Regions from separate parts of the Streptomyces sp. NPDC004610 genome, predicted to be linked through region 1. Evidence: riboswitches for the same ligand, from Rfam matches in the RefSeq annotation. Region 1 holds a riboswitch; the other holds the start of a gene.
The links. Region 1 has a riboswitch for thiamine pyrophosphate ahead of thiO (glycine oxidase ThiO). Riboswitches for the same ligand answer to the same signal wherever they lie in the genome.

Region 1 (7,589 bases):
GGCGAGCACCGGGCGCAGCCGGGCGGCGTCGTCCAGGGTGCGCAGCAGATGCACCCCGGGCACGCCCCGGGTGCCGGGCAGGCGGATCGGTTCGGCGCCGGTGGCCAGCACCAGGACGTCGTACGGGACGGGTCCCCGGGTGGTGTCCAGCTCGTGGTCGGCGGGCCGGACGCCGGTCGCCTCGTGGCCGAGGCGCAGCTCGATGCCGAGGGAGGCGAAGTCGATGTCGAAGGCGGAGTCCTCGGCCTTGCCGAGCAGGACGGCCTTGGACAGCGGGGGACGGTCGTAGGGCTGATGGGGTTCGGCGCCGATCAGGGTCACGGTCCCGGTGAAGCCCTGTTCACGCAGGGCCACCGCCGTCTGCACCCCGGCCATTCCGGCACCCACCACGACCACCCGCCGGGCCGGTCCGGTCGCCGCCGTCTGCTCTCTGTCCACGCTCACCCGATCACTGTAGGCACCTGACGATGTGTCAGCCGGGTCCGCCCGCGTGGCGTCCCGCACACGGTGCTCCTACCCCGTCCCGGCGTCGGCGATCTCCTCGACCACACTCGTCCCGCTGCCCTCCTGGGACTCCCACTCCCAGGTCTCGGTGAGCCGCAGCCGTCCGTCGGGCAGTTCGCCGATCCGTGACGCGCAGTGACCGGAGGAGGTCGTTCCGTCGGTCTTGAGCTGGACGTAGCGGAAGTCCAGCCGGTCCCCCGCGCGCGTGCCGACCAGGAACCCGCGCACCACGTCCCCGCCCGTGTACTCGGCCCAGATCTCGCCGTTGTGCTCGTGGTAGGCGAAGCGGGTGCGGGTGCCCACCTGACCTGGGGCCTGATCGGCGACCGGGGCGAGGACGACACCGTCCAGCGAGCGGGGCATCGGCGCGGGCTCCCTTACAGAGGCGTGGTGGCACGGGCTAGGCTGCCCAACGTAGAGCACTCGCGGGAGCCCGGACGCACCGGGCTGAGAGGGAGGCTGGCGGCCTCCGACCGTACGAACCTGATCCGGGTCATGCCGGCGAAGGGAGGGGCCGAACGCCCATGCCGTCCGACACCCACGCACACTCAGGCACACTCTCGCCGGCATCCGACGTCCTGGTCGTCGGCGGGGGGATCATCGGGCTGGTCACCGCCTGGCGGGCCGCGCAGCGCGGGCTGGCCACGGCCGTGCTGGATCCCGCGCCCGGCGGCGGGGCCGCCCAGGTGGCGGCCGGGATGCTGGCCGCCGTCACCGAGCTGCACCACGGCGAGCAGACCCTGCTTGGCCTCAATCTGGCCTCCGCCGACCGCTACCCCGCCTTCGTGGCCGAGCTGACCGATCTCACCGGCCAGGACCTCGGTTACCGCCGCTGCGGCACCCTGGCCGTCGCCCTGGACGCCGATGACCGGGCGCATCTGCGCGAACTGCACATCCTCCAGCGGCAGTCCGGTCTGGCGTCGGAGTGGCTGTCCGGGCGGGACTGCCGCCGGCTGGAGCCGATGCTGGCACCGGGGGTGCGCGGCGGGCTGCGGGTCGACGGGGACCACCAGATCGACCCGAGACGGCTCTCGGCGGCCCTTGTGACGGCCTGTGAGCGGGCCGGGGTGGTCTTCCACCGGGACTGGGCCGAACGGCTGTCTGTGGCCCGGGACCGCGCCACCGGGGTCGTCACCCGCGCGGGCACCGAGCTGGCCGCCGGGCAGGTGGTGCTGGCCGCCGGGAGCCTGAGCGGCCGTCTCGCGGGCGTCCCGGACGCCGTACGGCCCCCTGTGCGGCCGGTGAAGGGGCAGGTGCTGCGGCTGACCGTGCCGCGGCCGTACGCGCCCTTCCTGAGCCGTACCGTGCGCGCGGTGGTGCGCGGCGGCAATGTCTATCTGGTGCCGCGCGAGAACGGCGAACTCGTCGTCGGCGCCACCAGCGAGGAACAGGGCTGGGACACCACGGTCACCGCGGGCGGGGTGTACGAGCTGCTGCGCGACGCCCATGAGCTGATCCCCGGCATCACCGAACTGCCGCTGACCGAGACCCGCGCGGGACTGCGCCCCGGCTCCCCGGACAACGCCCCGCTGCTCGGCCCGACCGACCTGCCCGGACTGCTGCTGGCGACCGGGCACTACCGCAACGGCGTCCTGCTCACCCCGGTCACCGGCGACGCCCTGGCGCACGCCCTCGTCACCGGTGAACTCCCCGGGGAAGCCCGCCCCTTCACACCCCGGCGGTTCACCGCCGCAGCCCTCACGGAGCAGCCCGCATGAACCGTACGAGCCCCATGGACCCGGCCGCCACGGGTACCGGCCCCGCCGCCGGTGCGCCCGCCCCGGTCACCGTCTCCGTCAACGGCGAGCCCCGCGAGATCGCCCCCGGCACGGCGCTGGACGCGCTGGTGCGCACCCTCACCGCGGCGCCCTCCGGGGTGGCCGCCGCCCTCAACGAGACCGTCGTCCCGCGCGGGCGGTGGGCCGCGACCGCCCTGTACGACGGCGACCGGGTGGAAGTCCTGACCGCCGTCCAGGGAGGCTGAGCCATGGCCGACGACCCCTTCGTCCTCGCCGGGACGTCCTTCGCCTCCCGGCTGATCATGGGCACGGGCGGCGCCCCGAGCCTGGATGTGCTGGAACGCGCCCTGGTGGCGTCCGGCACCGAGCTGACCACGGTCGCGATGCGCCGGGTCAACCCCGAGGTGCACGGCTCGGTGCTGTCGGTGCTGGAGCGGCTCGGCATCCGGGTGCTGCCGAACACCGCCGGGTGCTTCACGGCGGGCGAGGCCGTCCTCACCGCCCGCCTCGCGCGCGAGGCGCTGGGCACGGATCTGGTCAAGCTGGAGGTCATCGCCGACGAGCGCACCCTGCTGCCGGACCCGATCGAGCTGCTGGAGGCGGCGGAGACCCTGGTGGACGACGGTTTCACCGTACTGCCGTACACCAATGACGACCCGGTGCTGGCGCGGCGGCTGGAGGACGCGGGCTGTGCGGCGATCATGCCGCTGGGTTCGCCGATCGGCTCCGGGCTCGGTATCCGCAACCCGCACAACTTCCAGCTGATCGTGGAGCACGCGCGCGTGCCGGTGATCCTGGACGCGGGCGCCGGGACGGCCTCGGACGCGGCGCTCGCGATGGAGCTGGGCTGCGCGGGGGTGATGCTCGCCTCGGCGGTCACCCGCGCGCGGGAGCCGGTTCTGATGGCCGACGCCATGCGACACGCCGTGGAGGCCGGGCGGCTGGCCCGGCGGGCGGGGCGGATCCCGAGGCGGCACTTCGCCGAGGCGTCCTCCCCGGCGGACGGCCGCGCCGACCTGGACCCGGAGCGCCCGGCGTTCTGACCGGCCCCGGCCCGGACCTGTCCAGTACGGCCCTTTCCGGCCACCCGGCACGTACCGCCCGTACCGTCCCGTCCCGGTCACAAGTCTGTGGCAGTGTGTCACCCGAACGGTGGAACGGACGGTGCTGTCAGTGCCGGATCGTAGACTCACCAGCGTGGACACGACCCTCCAGGACCCTCTGATCGGGCAGTTGCTCGACGGCCGGTACCGCGTCGACGCGCGGATCGCGGTCGGCGGGATGGCCACGGTCTACCGGGCCGTGGACACCCGCCTGGACCGGGTGCTCGCGCTGAAGGTGATGCACCCGACGCTGGCCGCCGACGCCTCGTTCGTGGACCGGTTCATCCGCGAGGCCAAGTCCGTCGCCCGGCTCGCCCACCCCAATGTGGTCCAGGTCTTCGACCAGGGCACCGACGGGTCGTATGTCTATCTGGCCATGGAGTACGTGGCCGGATGCACCCTGCGGGACGTGCTGCGCGAGCGCGGGGCGCTCCAGCCGCGGGCCGCGCTGGACATCCTGGAGCCGGTCCTCGCCGCGCTGGGCGCCGCCCACCGCGCGGGGTTCGTGCACCGCGACATGAAGCCGGAGAACGTCCTCATAGGGGACGACGGCCGGGTGAAGGTGGCGGATTTCGGCCTGGTGCGGTCGGTGGACGCGGTGACCAGCACCACCGGCGCGGTGCTCGGCACGGTCTCCTATCTCGCCCCGGAGCAGATCGAGCACGGCACGGCCGACGCGCGCGTGGATGTGTACGCGTGCGGGGTGATGCTGTTCGAGATGCTCACCGCGGGCAAGCCGCACGCCGGGGAGACCCCGGCCCAGGTGCTCTACAAGGCGCTCCACGAGGACGTCCCGCCGCCCTCGGCCCGGGTGCCCGCCCTGGCCTACGAGCTGGACGAACTGGTCGCCGCGGCCACCGCGCGCAACCCGGAGATCCGGGCGTACGACGCGGTGGCGCTGCTGGCCCGGGTCCGCGAGGCCCGTGGCCGGCTCACCGACGCCCAGCTCGACGCCGTACCGCCGCAGGCGCGGGCCGAGGCGCACGACAACGCGCTGGACCGGACGAGTGTCATCCCGCGGGCGCTGACCGTGCCCCGGCCGCTGCCGGTCGACGGGGACGAGCCGGACGAGTTCCACCGCACCAGCCGGTTCGCCGCCGAGCCGCCCCCGCCCCCGCGCCGCCGCACCGCCCGGCAGCGGCGGCTGACCCTGACGCTGGTGGCGGCCGTGCTGCTGGTGTTCGGGGTCGGGGCGGGCGTCTGGTACATCAATTCCGGCCAGTTCACCCAGGTCCCGGCGGTGCTGGGGCAGACCGAGGCCGAGGCCCGGGACCGGCTGGGCGACGCCGGGCTGGACGTGGGCGAGGTCCGGCACGCCTACAGCGACACCGTCGAGCGGGGCGCGGTGATGAGCACCGACCCCGGGACCGGCGGCCGGATACGGCAGAACGACTCGGTGACGCTGACCGTGTCCGACGGCCCGGAGACGGTCCGGGTGCCGGATGTCCAGGGCATGGTGCTGGCGGACGCGCGGGCCCTGCTGACGGACGAGGGCCTGGAGCCGGGCATGGTGACCCGGGAGTTCCACGAGGAGATCGCCGAGGGCTCGGTCATCGACAGCGACCCGCGCGGCGGCACCGAGCGCCGGGCGGGCTCGGCCATCGCCCTGGTGGTCAGCAAGGGCGCCCCGGTCGACGTCCCGGACGTCACCGGCGAGGAACTGGAGGACGCCCGCGCGGAGCTGGTCGAGGCCGGGCTGACGGTGCGGATCGCCGCCGAGCGGGTCGACTCCGCCGAGATCGACGCGGGCGCGGTGGCCCGGCAGACCCCGGGCGAGGGCACGCGCCTCGCCGAGGGCGACGCGGTGACGCTGACCCTGTCCAGCGGGCCCCGGATGATCGAGGTGCCGGATGTGACCGGCGAGAACGTGGATGCCGCCCGGCAGACCCTGGAGGACGCCGGTTTCCGGGTCGAGGAGGACCGCGGCCTGCTGGGCCTGTTCGGCGACTCGGTCAGCGACCAGTCGGTGAACCCCGGCGAGACTGCTCCGCAGGGGTCCACGATCACGCTGACGATCCGCTGAGCGCCGGGCGCTCGACGGTCACGCTCTGCGGCTGCCGCGCCCGGCCGTGCCGGATAGGGTGGCCGGACGGTGGCCGGACGGTTGCGGTCACCGTCCGGTGGGCTGCGGCGGTCACCCTCCGGTGAGTTGCCATGGTCACCGTCCGGTGAGTCGCCGCGGTCACCCTCCGGTGAGTTGCCGCGCACTGCCGCCGACCTCTGTCGGCCCCGCGCCCGGCCGCCAGCATCCGCTGACCCCGCCCCGGCCCGCACGTCCGCTGACCCCCACCCGAGGCGCCCCCCGGCCGACACGACCCGCCGGTCCCACTCCAGCCGTGACGATCCGCTGAGCCCTCACCTCCGGTCGCCGCGCTTACCGGCCCCGCCTGGCCACCGCGATCCACCGGCCCGACCGCTGCCGTCACGATCCACCGACCTGACCGCTACCGTCACGACCCGCTGAGCCACCACGCCACCACCATCCACCGCCCCCGGCCGACAGCTCCCGCGCGTCCACCACCGAACCCGTCAGCCCCAGATTCCCCGAGACCGCGTTGTCCCCGGAGATCACCTTCGCCCGGACATCCTGACCGGCGAAGTACCGCAGAGTGTCCCCCGCGTCCGGCCGCAGCCGCTGCTCCAGCACCACCAGGGCCACCGGCCACGCCCCCGCCGACACCTCCGGGTCGTCCAGCTCCCGTACCGCCCGCGCCATCCACCCGCCACGCCCCCGGCACTCACCCCCACCCCCGACCTTCACGAACCACCGCCCCACCCGGCCCACGCCTCCACCACCCGCACCCGCACCCGCACCCGCACCCGCAGCCCCCCACCCGCAGCCCCCCACCCCCATGAAACCCTGGCCGAGTGAAGAAACAGCAGTCCCCGAGCAGCACCCCGAGGACCCCTCCCGGCACCGCCCCGAGCACCACCCCCAGCACCACCCCCAGCACCCCTCCCCGCACCACACCGAGCACCACCCCCAGCCCCCCTCCCCCCACCCCTCCCCGCATCACACCGAGCATCACCCCCGCCACCGTCCCCGCCACCACCCCCGCCCACCCCCGCAACCCCATCGGCAGCCACGTCCCCGTCGCCGGTGGGCTCGATCGGGTCGGGCTGGCGTATGCCCGGGAGCTGGGGGCCGAGACCGTGCAGGTCTTCGTCGCCAACCCGCGCGGCTGGGCCACCCCCACCGGCGACCCCCGGCAGGACGACGCGTTCCGGGCGGCCTGTGCGGCGGAGTCGATCCCGGTGTACGTCCACGCCCCGTATCTGATCAACTTCGGCTCCCACACCCCCGCCACCGTCGAGCGGTCGGCGGAGTCGCTGCGGCACTCCCTGCGCCGGGGCCGGGAGATCGGCGCGCTCGGGGTCGTGGTGCACACCGGCAGCGCGACCGGTGGCCGGGAACGATCGGTCGCCCTCCGGCAGGTACGCCGGTATCTGCTGCCCCTGCTGGACGAGCTGACCCGGGACGACGACCCCTGTCTGCTGCTGGAGTCCACCGCCGGTCAGGGCTCCTCGCTCTGCTCCCGGACCTGGGACTTCGGGCCGTACTTCGACGCGCTGGACGCCCATCCCAAGCTCGGCGTCTGTCTGGACACCTGTCATGCCTTCGCCGCCGGACACGATCTCACCGGCCCCGACGGCATGCGCCAGACGCTGGATCTGCTGGTGGGGACGGTCGGCGAGGGGCGGCTGAAACTGATCCACGCCAATGACTCCAAGGATGTGGTCGGCGCCCACAAGGACCGTCACGAGAACATTGGCTCCGGCCATATTGGCGAGGAGCCGTTCCGCGCGCTGCTGGCCCATCCCGCGACCGAGGGCGTCCCGCTGATCATCGAGACCCCGGGCGGCAAGGAGGGCCACGCGGCGGACGTGGCCCGGCTGAAACGCCTGCGGACGACCACCGCCGCCGTGCCGGTCAGCGTCTAGCCCCGCCCAGCCTGCGACCAGCTACAGCTCCGGACCCTCCCCGGGTCCCTCCTGGTAGGAGTACCGCTGTTCCTTCCAGGGGTCGCCGACGTTGTGATAGCCGCGCTCCTCCCAGAAGCCGCGCCGGTCGGCGGTCATGTACTCCACGCCCCGGACCCACTTGGGCCCTTTCCAGGCGTACAGATGCGGGACGACCAGCCGCAGCGGGAAGCCGTGCTCCGCGGTGAGGGGTTCGCCGTCCTTGTGGGTGGCGAAGATCGCGCGGTCGGAGCGGAAGTCGGCGAGCCGCAGATTGGAGCTG
Region 2 (7,589 bases), on a different contig from region 1:
ATCGGCGCCTTGCCCGGCACCGGGGTTCGGCCCGTAGGACCCTTGGGTGGGCCCCGGCCCGAAGCCCTGCCCCTGGGGCCCGCCGAAGTCCTGCGGCCGGGGCGGAGGCCCACCGAAGCCCGCCCCTGGCCCGCCGGGCCACCCTTGCTCGCCCGGCCCAGTCATCCGCCCCTCACGCCCAGGCATCTGCCCACCGGGCGGGTGCACTTGCCCACTCGGCCGGGGAACCTGCCCACCAGACGACCTCCCGGCCGAACCGGCTCCGCCGAACCCCCCGGGCCCACCGAACCCGCCCCGCCCACCGGGCCCCTCGGGACTTCCCGACCGATCCCCTGGCCCCCCTGACCGACCCCCAGGACCCGCGAACCCACCCCCAGCCCCACCCCCACCCGGCACAGCACCAGACGCACCCCCCTGAGCCCGCGCCCCAAGCCGACGCACGGAACCAGTCTCATAGTCCGGCCCGGAGCCCGCCCCAGAGCCTGCACCGGACCCACCCCCAGACCTCTCAACGGACCCTGATCCCAGCGCTGATCCCAGCCCCGAGCCGGCCCCCGTCCCCAGCCCCGATCCGGCCCCCGCCTCCACCCCCGAGCCAGAACCGGCCAAGTGATCGGACGGCCCGGACGGCGAGGACGGCCCGGACGGACCAGCCGACCCGGACAGACCGGCCGACCCGGACGGAGGACCATGCGGTGGCCCGGACGGAGGGACGAGAGGATCCTGCGGTGTGGTCACCGACCGATCATCGCAAGAACGGCAGGGGCCCTCTGTTCACCGCGCCCGAATTGACGCTAGCGTGGAGGCACCTTTGTACACGCGGGAGCTCGGAGCACCGGGCTGAGAGGGCGCTGACCTTCGTCTTCGCGATGTTTCACGTGGAACATCAGCCACCATGAGTGATGAATCCCATGGAACACCGGCAGACGGACATCGCTGCGTCGACCGCTGAACCTGTTACCGGGTAATGCCGGCGTAGGGAGTAGGTCTCATGACCATCAAGGACACAAGCACGCCTGCCTCCCCGCAGACCCCAAGCTCCAGCGGGGTCTCCGAGGGCGGAGAGGCCGGGAAGTCCGTCGGCTGGCACAAGGCGTATGTCGAGGGCAGCCGCCCCGACCTGCGGGTGCCGGTCCGCCAGGTGCACCTCACCAACGGGCGGTCGGTCACGCTGTACGACACATCGGGCCCGTACACCGATCCGCTCGCCGAGACCGATGTCCGCCGGGGACTGGCTCCGCTGCGGGAGAACTGGATCATCGCCCGCGGGGACACCGAGGAGTACGCGGGCCGTCCCGTCCGCCCCGAGGACGACGGGGTCAAGCACACCTCGCCGCGCGGCGGGCTGCGCAATCTGGACGCGGTCTTCCCCGGCCGCCCCCGTCAGCCGCGCCGTAGCCGTGACGGCGCCGCGGTGACTCAACTCGCCTATGCCCGCCGGGGCGAGATCACCCCCGAGATGGAGTTCGTGGCGATCCGGGAGAACGTGGCGCCCGAGGTCGTCCGCGAGGAGATCGCGGCGGGCCGGGCCGTGCTGCCCGCCAATGTCAATCACCCGGAGATCGAGCCGATGATCATCGGCAAACGGTTCCTGGTGAAGGTCAACGCCAATATCGGCAACTCGGCGGTGACCTCCTCCATCGAGGAGGAGGTGGAGAAGATGACCTGGGCGACCCGCTGGGGCGCCGACACGGTCATGGACCTGTCCACCGGCCGCAATATCCACACCACCCGGGAGTGGGTGCTGCGCAACTCCCCCGTCCCCATCGGCACCGTCCCGCTCTACCAGGCCCTGGAGAAGGTCGACGGCCGGGCGGAGGAGCTGACCTGGGAGGTCTACAAGGACACGGTCATCGAACAGGCCGAGCAGGGCGTGGACTACATGACCGTCCACGCGGGCGTCCGGCTGCCGTACGTACCGCTCACCGCCAACCGCAAGACCGGGATCGTCTCGCGCGGCGGCTCGATCATGGCGGCCTGGTGCCTGGCCCACCACAGGGAATCGTTCCTCTACGAGAACTTCGAGGAACTCTGCGAGATCCTCGCCGCCTATGACATCACCTACTCACTCGGTGACGGTCTGCGGCCGGGCTCCATCGCGGACGCCAACGACGAGGCGCAGTTCGCGGAGTTGCGCACGCTCGGGGAACTCAACCGGATCGCTAAGCGTTTCAATGTACAGACCATGATCGAAGGCCCGGGGCATGTCCCGATGCACAAGATCAAGGAGAACATCGACCTTCAGCAGGAGATCTGTGATGAAGCTCCGTTCTATACGCTCGGCCCGCTGACGACGGACGTCGCCCCGGCGTACGACCACATCACCTCCGGCATCGGTGCCGCGATGATCGCCTGGTGGGGCACGGCCATGCTCTGCTACGTCACCCCCAAGGAACATCTGGGCCTGCCCAACCGTGACGACGTCAAGACCGGCGTCATCACCTACAAGATCGCCGCCCACGCCGCCGACCTCGCCAAGGGACACCCCGGTGCCCAGGACTGGGACGATGCGCTGTCCGACGCCCGTTTCGAGTTCCGCTGGGAGGACCAGTTCAATCTGGCCCTCGACCCGGACACGGCCCGGGAGTTCCACGACGAGACCCTCCCGGCGGAGCCCGCCAAGACGGCCCACTTCTGCTCCATGTGCGGCCCGAAATTCTGCTCGATGAAGATCTCCCAGGACATCCGCCGACAGCACGGCGGGTCGAAGGCGGAGATCGAGGAAGGCATGGCCCAGAAGTCGAAGGAGTTCGCGGCGGCGGGCAACCGGGTGTATCTGCCCCTCGCCGACTGAGTCACCAGGGCCGGGGCCAGCCGGTCGACCGAGTCGCCGGGGAGCGGGTACTGGCTACTGGGGACGGGGAATGGGGACCGGAGTCGACTTGCCGACTGGCCGGGTCCGGTGTCCCCTCCTGCCGCAGAGGTTGCGGGAGAGGGGACGCCAGGGGCCCGGGCGGTCGGCAGACTGGGGGAATGACATCGAGTTCTCTGAGCAAGGGCGCCAACCTTCCGGTCGACTCCGCCCAGGTGTGGGTCGAGCTGTGCTGGACCGGAGGGCCCGGAGTGCCGGACGTCGACGCCTCCGCACTGCTGCTCACCGCTGCGGGGCGGGTGCGTGGTGACGCCGACTTCGTGTTCTACAACCAGCCGCATCACGCCTCCGGGGCCGTCACCCACCAGGGAAAGCAGCAGACGGGGGCGGGGTCGACGGACACGGTCGGGGTGAACCTCGGCGCGCTGGAGCCGGACATCGAGCGGATCGTGCTGTGCGCCTCGGCGGACGGCGGGACGTTCGGCCAGGTGCCGGGGCTGACCCTGCGGCTCCTGGACGCCGGGACCTCGTCGGAGCTGGCCCGGTTCGAGATGGCGGCGACGACCGAGACCGCGTTCATCGGGGGTGAGCTGTACCGGCGGCAGGGAAAGTGGAAGTTCCGTGCCGTGGGCCAGGGCTATGCCTCCGGGCTCGCGGGACTTGCGACGGACTTCGGCATCAGTGTCGACGAGCCGGAGAGCGCCCCGCAGACCCCGGCTCCCACCTCCACACCCACGCCCACCCCGGCGGCACGGGTGCCAGCCCCGGCCACTCCGCCCGCACCCCCGATACCCCAGGCGGCTCCCACCCAGCCCGCGCCCGGCCCGTCAGGGGCCTCCGGTCCCCGCCTCACCAAGGGCGAGGAGCAGCTGCCCGTGGACATGCGCAAGCGGCTGTCCCTGCGCAAGGAGCAGGTGGCGGTCAGTCTGCGCAAGCACGGCGCGGAGGGCGTCGTCGCACGGGTGATCCTCGTGCTCGACGCCTCGGGGTCGATGTCGCCGTTGTATACGCGCGGGGTGGTCGCCGATGTCGTGGAGCGAATGGCGGCGGTGGCGGCGCAACTGGACGACGACGGGGAGATGCAGGCATGGACGTTCGCGTCGAACCCCGCGCGGCTGCCCGATCTGCGGCTGGGGGAGCTGCCCGAGTGGCTGCGCCTGCATGTCCGGGTCGGACAGCTGAGCCTCTTCGGCCGCAAGAAGCCGCAGCGCGGGCTCCAGCCGGGGCAGGTGGACATGCGGGCGGTGGGTATCCAGAACGAGGAACAGAAGGTGATCGCCGAGGTACGCGACTACGTGAGAGGGCATCCCGCCGCGGCACCCACGCTGGTGCTGTTCTTCTCCGACGGCGGGGTCTATCGCAACGACCAGATCGAGAGGGAGCTGCGGGAGGCGGTGGAGGAGCCGGTCTTCTGGCAGTTCGTGGGACTGGGGAAGGCCAACTACGGGGTGCTGGAGCGGTTCGACACGCTGCCCGGCCGCCGGGTCGACAACGTCGGCTTCTTCGCCGTGGACGACATCAGCTCGGTCCCCGACGCGGAGCTGTACGACCGGTTGCTGTCGGAGTTCCCGAACTGGATCACGGCCGCGCGCCGCGCGGGGATCCTCTGACACTGGCGGGATCCCTGGCCCACGACACCACCACCAAGGCAGCCCACCCACCCAACCACCACCAAAACAGCCCACACACCCACCCACCCACCACACGCACACGCCCCCGCCACGGCACGCCGTGAGGACCGTCACCGGTCGGTGCCTGCCCGCCCCCGTCGGCGGGTGTACCGGCTCGGTTCCGGTCCGGCGGCGTCCGTGCGGGAGCGCAAGGGACGCGGGGCGGGACTACTCCGGCTTGTGCTCCGGCCCCCCGAAGTCCGGGCTGGTGTAGTCCGGACTGCTGAACCTCGGGCGGGAGCCCGAGGAGCCGTCGCCGGGGCTGGTGAAGCCGGGGCGGTCGTAGCCCAGGTGCGGCATCCGGCCGCTCGGTGCGGACGGCGCCGTACTGTGCAGGGCGGCCGGGCCGGGAGCGGTGGCGAGCGCATCGCGCAGGAACGGCATGATGCCGCGCTCCAGCAGCGCATCGCGCCAGGCTTCCCTGGCCTGTGCCACCTCCCCTCCCGGTTCGCCGTAGGGACCGCTCTCCCTCGACGGCCGGTTGCGTAGCGCGGTGATCAGCAGTCCGACGGCGGCGATCAGGATCGCCACGGCGGTCACCCCGCCGAAGACCCAGCCCGTGGTGAGCAGGGTCTCGCCGAACGTCAGATCGGGCGCGACCATTCTGAGGAGATATCCGACCAGCAGAAAGATCGCCGCGGCCGTACCGGCGAGGACGGGAGCCAGCACCGCGACGACGGCGACGACACCGGCGCCGGCGGTCTCTCCGACCTCCCCCATGGTGGCGGCGAGCCCCACCGGACCCGACCCCGGACCCGACTCATGGGAGCCGGAGTCATGCAGGGGTGACGGGCCGGACGGCGCCGGATGGCGCACTTCCTCGCGGACCTTCACATAGTGCTGGTACTCGATCGCCGCGGCGGTCGTTATCTGGGCCGTGGCGTTGAGTGCCATGGTGCGCAGTTGTTCCGGGTTGAGCCGCTGGCCGACCGATGCCAGCTCCGGACGGTGTGGTGCGGAGCGCAGCGCCTCATCGAGGATCCGCTCGTACTCTTGGCGGTCCTCGCTCAGCAGGTGCTGCGGAACGCTGTTCATGTGCATCCCCCGATGCTCCGTAGGGCTTGGGGCTCGCATGCGGACGAGCCGTCGGGCAGAAACGGAGGGGAGCCTGCTACGGATAAGCCGATGGTAGAGCGGCGACGGCACACGGTGACAGGGGGTTTACCGAAATTGCCCAGTGTTCCGCGCGGTCGTACGCCGTTCCGGTGGGACGGTTGGGAGGGGTCGCCTGCCCGGAAAAACGTCAGCCATGCAGGGGAAGTTGCTGCACCAGCAGCTTTCCGGCCATGGTGACTCCGCCGTCCATGGCGATGGCGAGGCCACCGGCGTAGAGATGCGGTCCCTCGACCGCGGGCCGGGACTCGTCCTCACCCTCCTCGGAACCCACTTCGCCCAGCAGATACGGAATCGGGCTGTGGCCATGAACGATCCGGGTGCCGCCGTACGTATCGAGCAGGGATCGTACGGCGTCGGCGCCGCCCTCGTCGCGGAAGGAGAAGCGCTTGGTGAACTTGCGGAAGAGGTCCCAGACTTCGTCCGGATCGTTGCGGGTGAGGGTCTCGCGGACGGTGTCGTTGACTTCTTCGATGGACCGGCCGTAGTCGAGATAAGCGGTGGTGTCCGAGTGGACGAGGAGATGGTCGTCGATCTCCTCCATGGCGTCGAGCCGGGCCATCCACTGGAGATGGTGGTCCTGGAGGCGGTCCATGTCGACCTTCTGGCCGCCGTTGAGCAGCCAGGCGGCCTGGAAGGTGGCGGTCCCGGCGCCGGAGTTGACCGGGGTGTCGCCGAACCGCTTGGCGCCGATGAGCAGCAGTTCGTGATTGCCCATCAGCGCCTTGCAGTAGCCGCCGGCGGCGGCGGCCTCGGCGGACAGCCGCATCACCAGATCGATGACACCGATGCCATCGGGGCCGCGGTCGGTGAAATCGCCGAGGAACCACAGCCGGGCGGTGCCCGCGCACCACTGTCCGGCGTCGTCGATCAGACCCTGCTCATGGAGCGCGGCGACGAGTTCATCGAGGTAGCCGTGCACATCACCGACGACATACAGCGGGCCGGACCCGGCGTCGGGATGCTCGGCGGCGGCGGTCTCGGCGGCCGGGGTGACGGTCACCTGAAGAGTGTCCCCGCGGTTGATCACCGGCAGGTCGCGCTGGGTCGGCGTATAGCCCTCGGGCTCGTCGAGGGGCTGCGCGGCCGGAGTGGAAACGGCCGGCGCCGGGGCCTCGGCGGGGTGCGCGCCGGGGGCGTACGGGCCGGCCTCATGGACGTACGCGGGCACCCGGAAGTCGCGCAACGTCGCCGTCCGCTCCACCTCGGGTCCCTGACCGGCCCCCTGAGTCATCGACCCCTCCACCATCGCCGCCGCTGCACCGCATCGGACTGCCTGGTCGCAGCGGCCCGCGGTGTCGTGGGCCCATCATAGGAATGCGGATCGTGCCATGTGATGACCCAGGGGTGGTGAATCGGAGCAAGACTCCTGTTCACCGCGGCTTTCGCCCCGATTGGGTCGGGCTTTGCCCTCCCTCCGCCGGGTGGGACGGCCCCTTGACGGGACGGTTCCAGTTCCACTGGGCGGCCACCACGCGACCGCGCGCGCATCGCCGACCGGCACGCCCTTCCCGGAACGCCCTGGGGCCGGGCGACACCCTGGGGGCCGAGCACCGCACGCCCGGCGACGCCGATGTCGACGCCGACTGCCGCACCCTCGCCCCTGCCCCTGCCCCCGCCGATGCCGACTGCCGCACTCCGCAGACGCCCGCTCCCGCCCCCGTCGGCCCCTCGGTACAGCGCCGCGAGGCGCCCGGCGCGGGACACGCCGAGGGCGGGACCCCGGCGACCGCCGCTGTCCCGCCCTCGTGCCCGGCCCGGTGCCACGCCGCGGCGCTACCGGTTCTCCGGTGACCTCGGCGGGCTGACCGTGGTGCGCGGCGACCGCCGCTGGGACGACGTCCGCACGATCAGTTCCGTCGGTATCACCTGCTCGACCGGGTGGTCGGTGTCGACGCCCTCGATGGCGTCGATGAGGAGCTGGACGACGGCCGTGCCGATGCGGCGCGGCTTCAGGGAGAGCGTGGTGATGGGCGGCTCGGTGTTGGCGTACA

Region 2: another riboswitch for thiamine pyrophosphate. It lies ahead of thiC (phosphomethylpyrimidine synthase ThiC); the one in region 1 lies ahead of thiO (glycine oxidase ThiO).

What each region holds. Positions count from the first base shown of each region.
Region 1 is NZ_JBEXLA010000006.1:166,393-173,981, reverse strand. Features, by position in the region: gene ABZX40_RS08825 (FAD-dependent oxidoreductase) at 1-375, opposite strand, end outside; gene ABZX40_RS08820 (hypothetical protein) at 514-867, opposite strand; TPP riboswitch at 920-1,031, shown strand; gene thiO (glycine oxidase ThiO) at 1,029-2,222, shown strand; gene thiS (sulfur carrier protein ThiS) at 2,237-2,488, shown strand; gene ABZX40_RS08805 (thiazole synthase) at 2,492-3,286, shown strand; gene pknB (Stk1 family PASTA domain-containing Ser/Thr kinase) at 3,441-5,369, shown strand; partial or broken gene ABZX40_RS08795 (hypothetical protein) at 5,841-6,062, opposite strand; gene ABZX40_RS08790 (deoxyribonuclease IV) at 6,371-7,288, shown strand; gene ABZX40_RS08785 (sulfite oxidase-like oxidoreductase) at 7,310-7,589, opposite strand, start outside.
Region 2 is NZ_JBEXLA010000013.1:62,922-70,510, reverse strand. Features, by position in the region: TPP riboswitch at 810-999, shown strand; gene thiC (phosphomethylpyrimidine synthase ThiC) at 992-2,794, shown strand; gene ABZX40_RS16730 (VWA domain-containing protein) at 2,974-4,422, shown strand; gene ABZX40_RS16725 (hypothetical protein) at 4,651-5,523, opposite strand; gene ABZX40_RS16720 (metallophosphoesterase family protein) at 5,726-6,844, opposite strand; gene ABZX40_RS16715 (LacI family DNA-binding transcriptional regulator) at 7,372-7,589, opposite strand, start outside.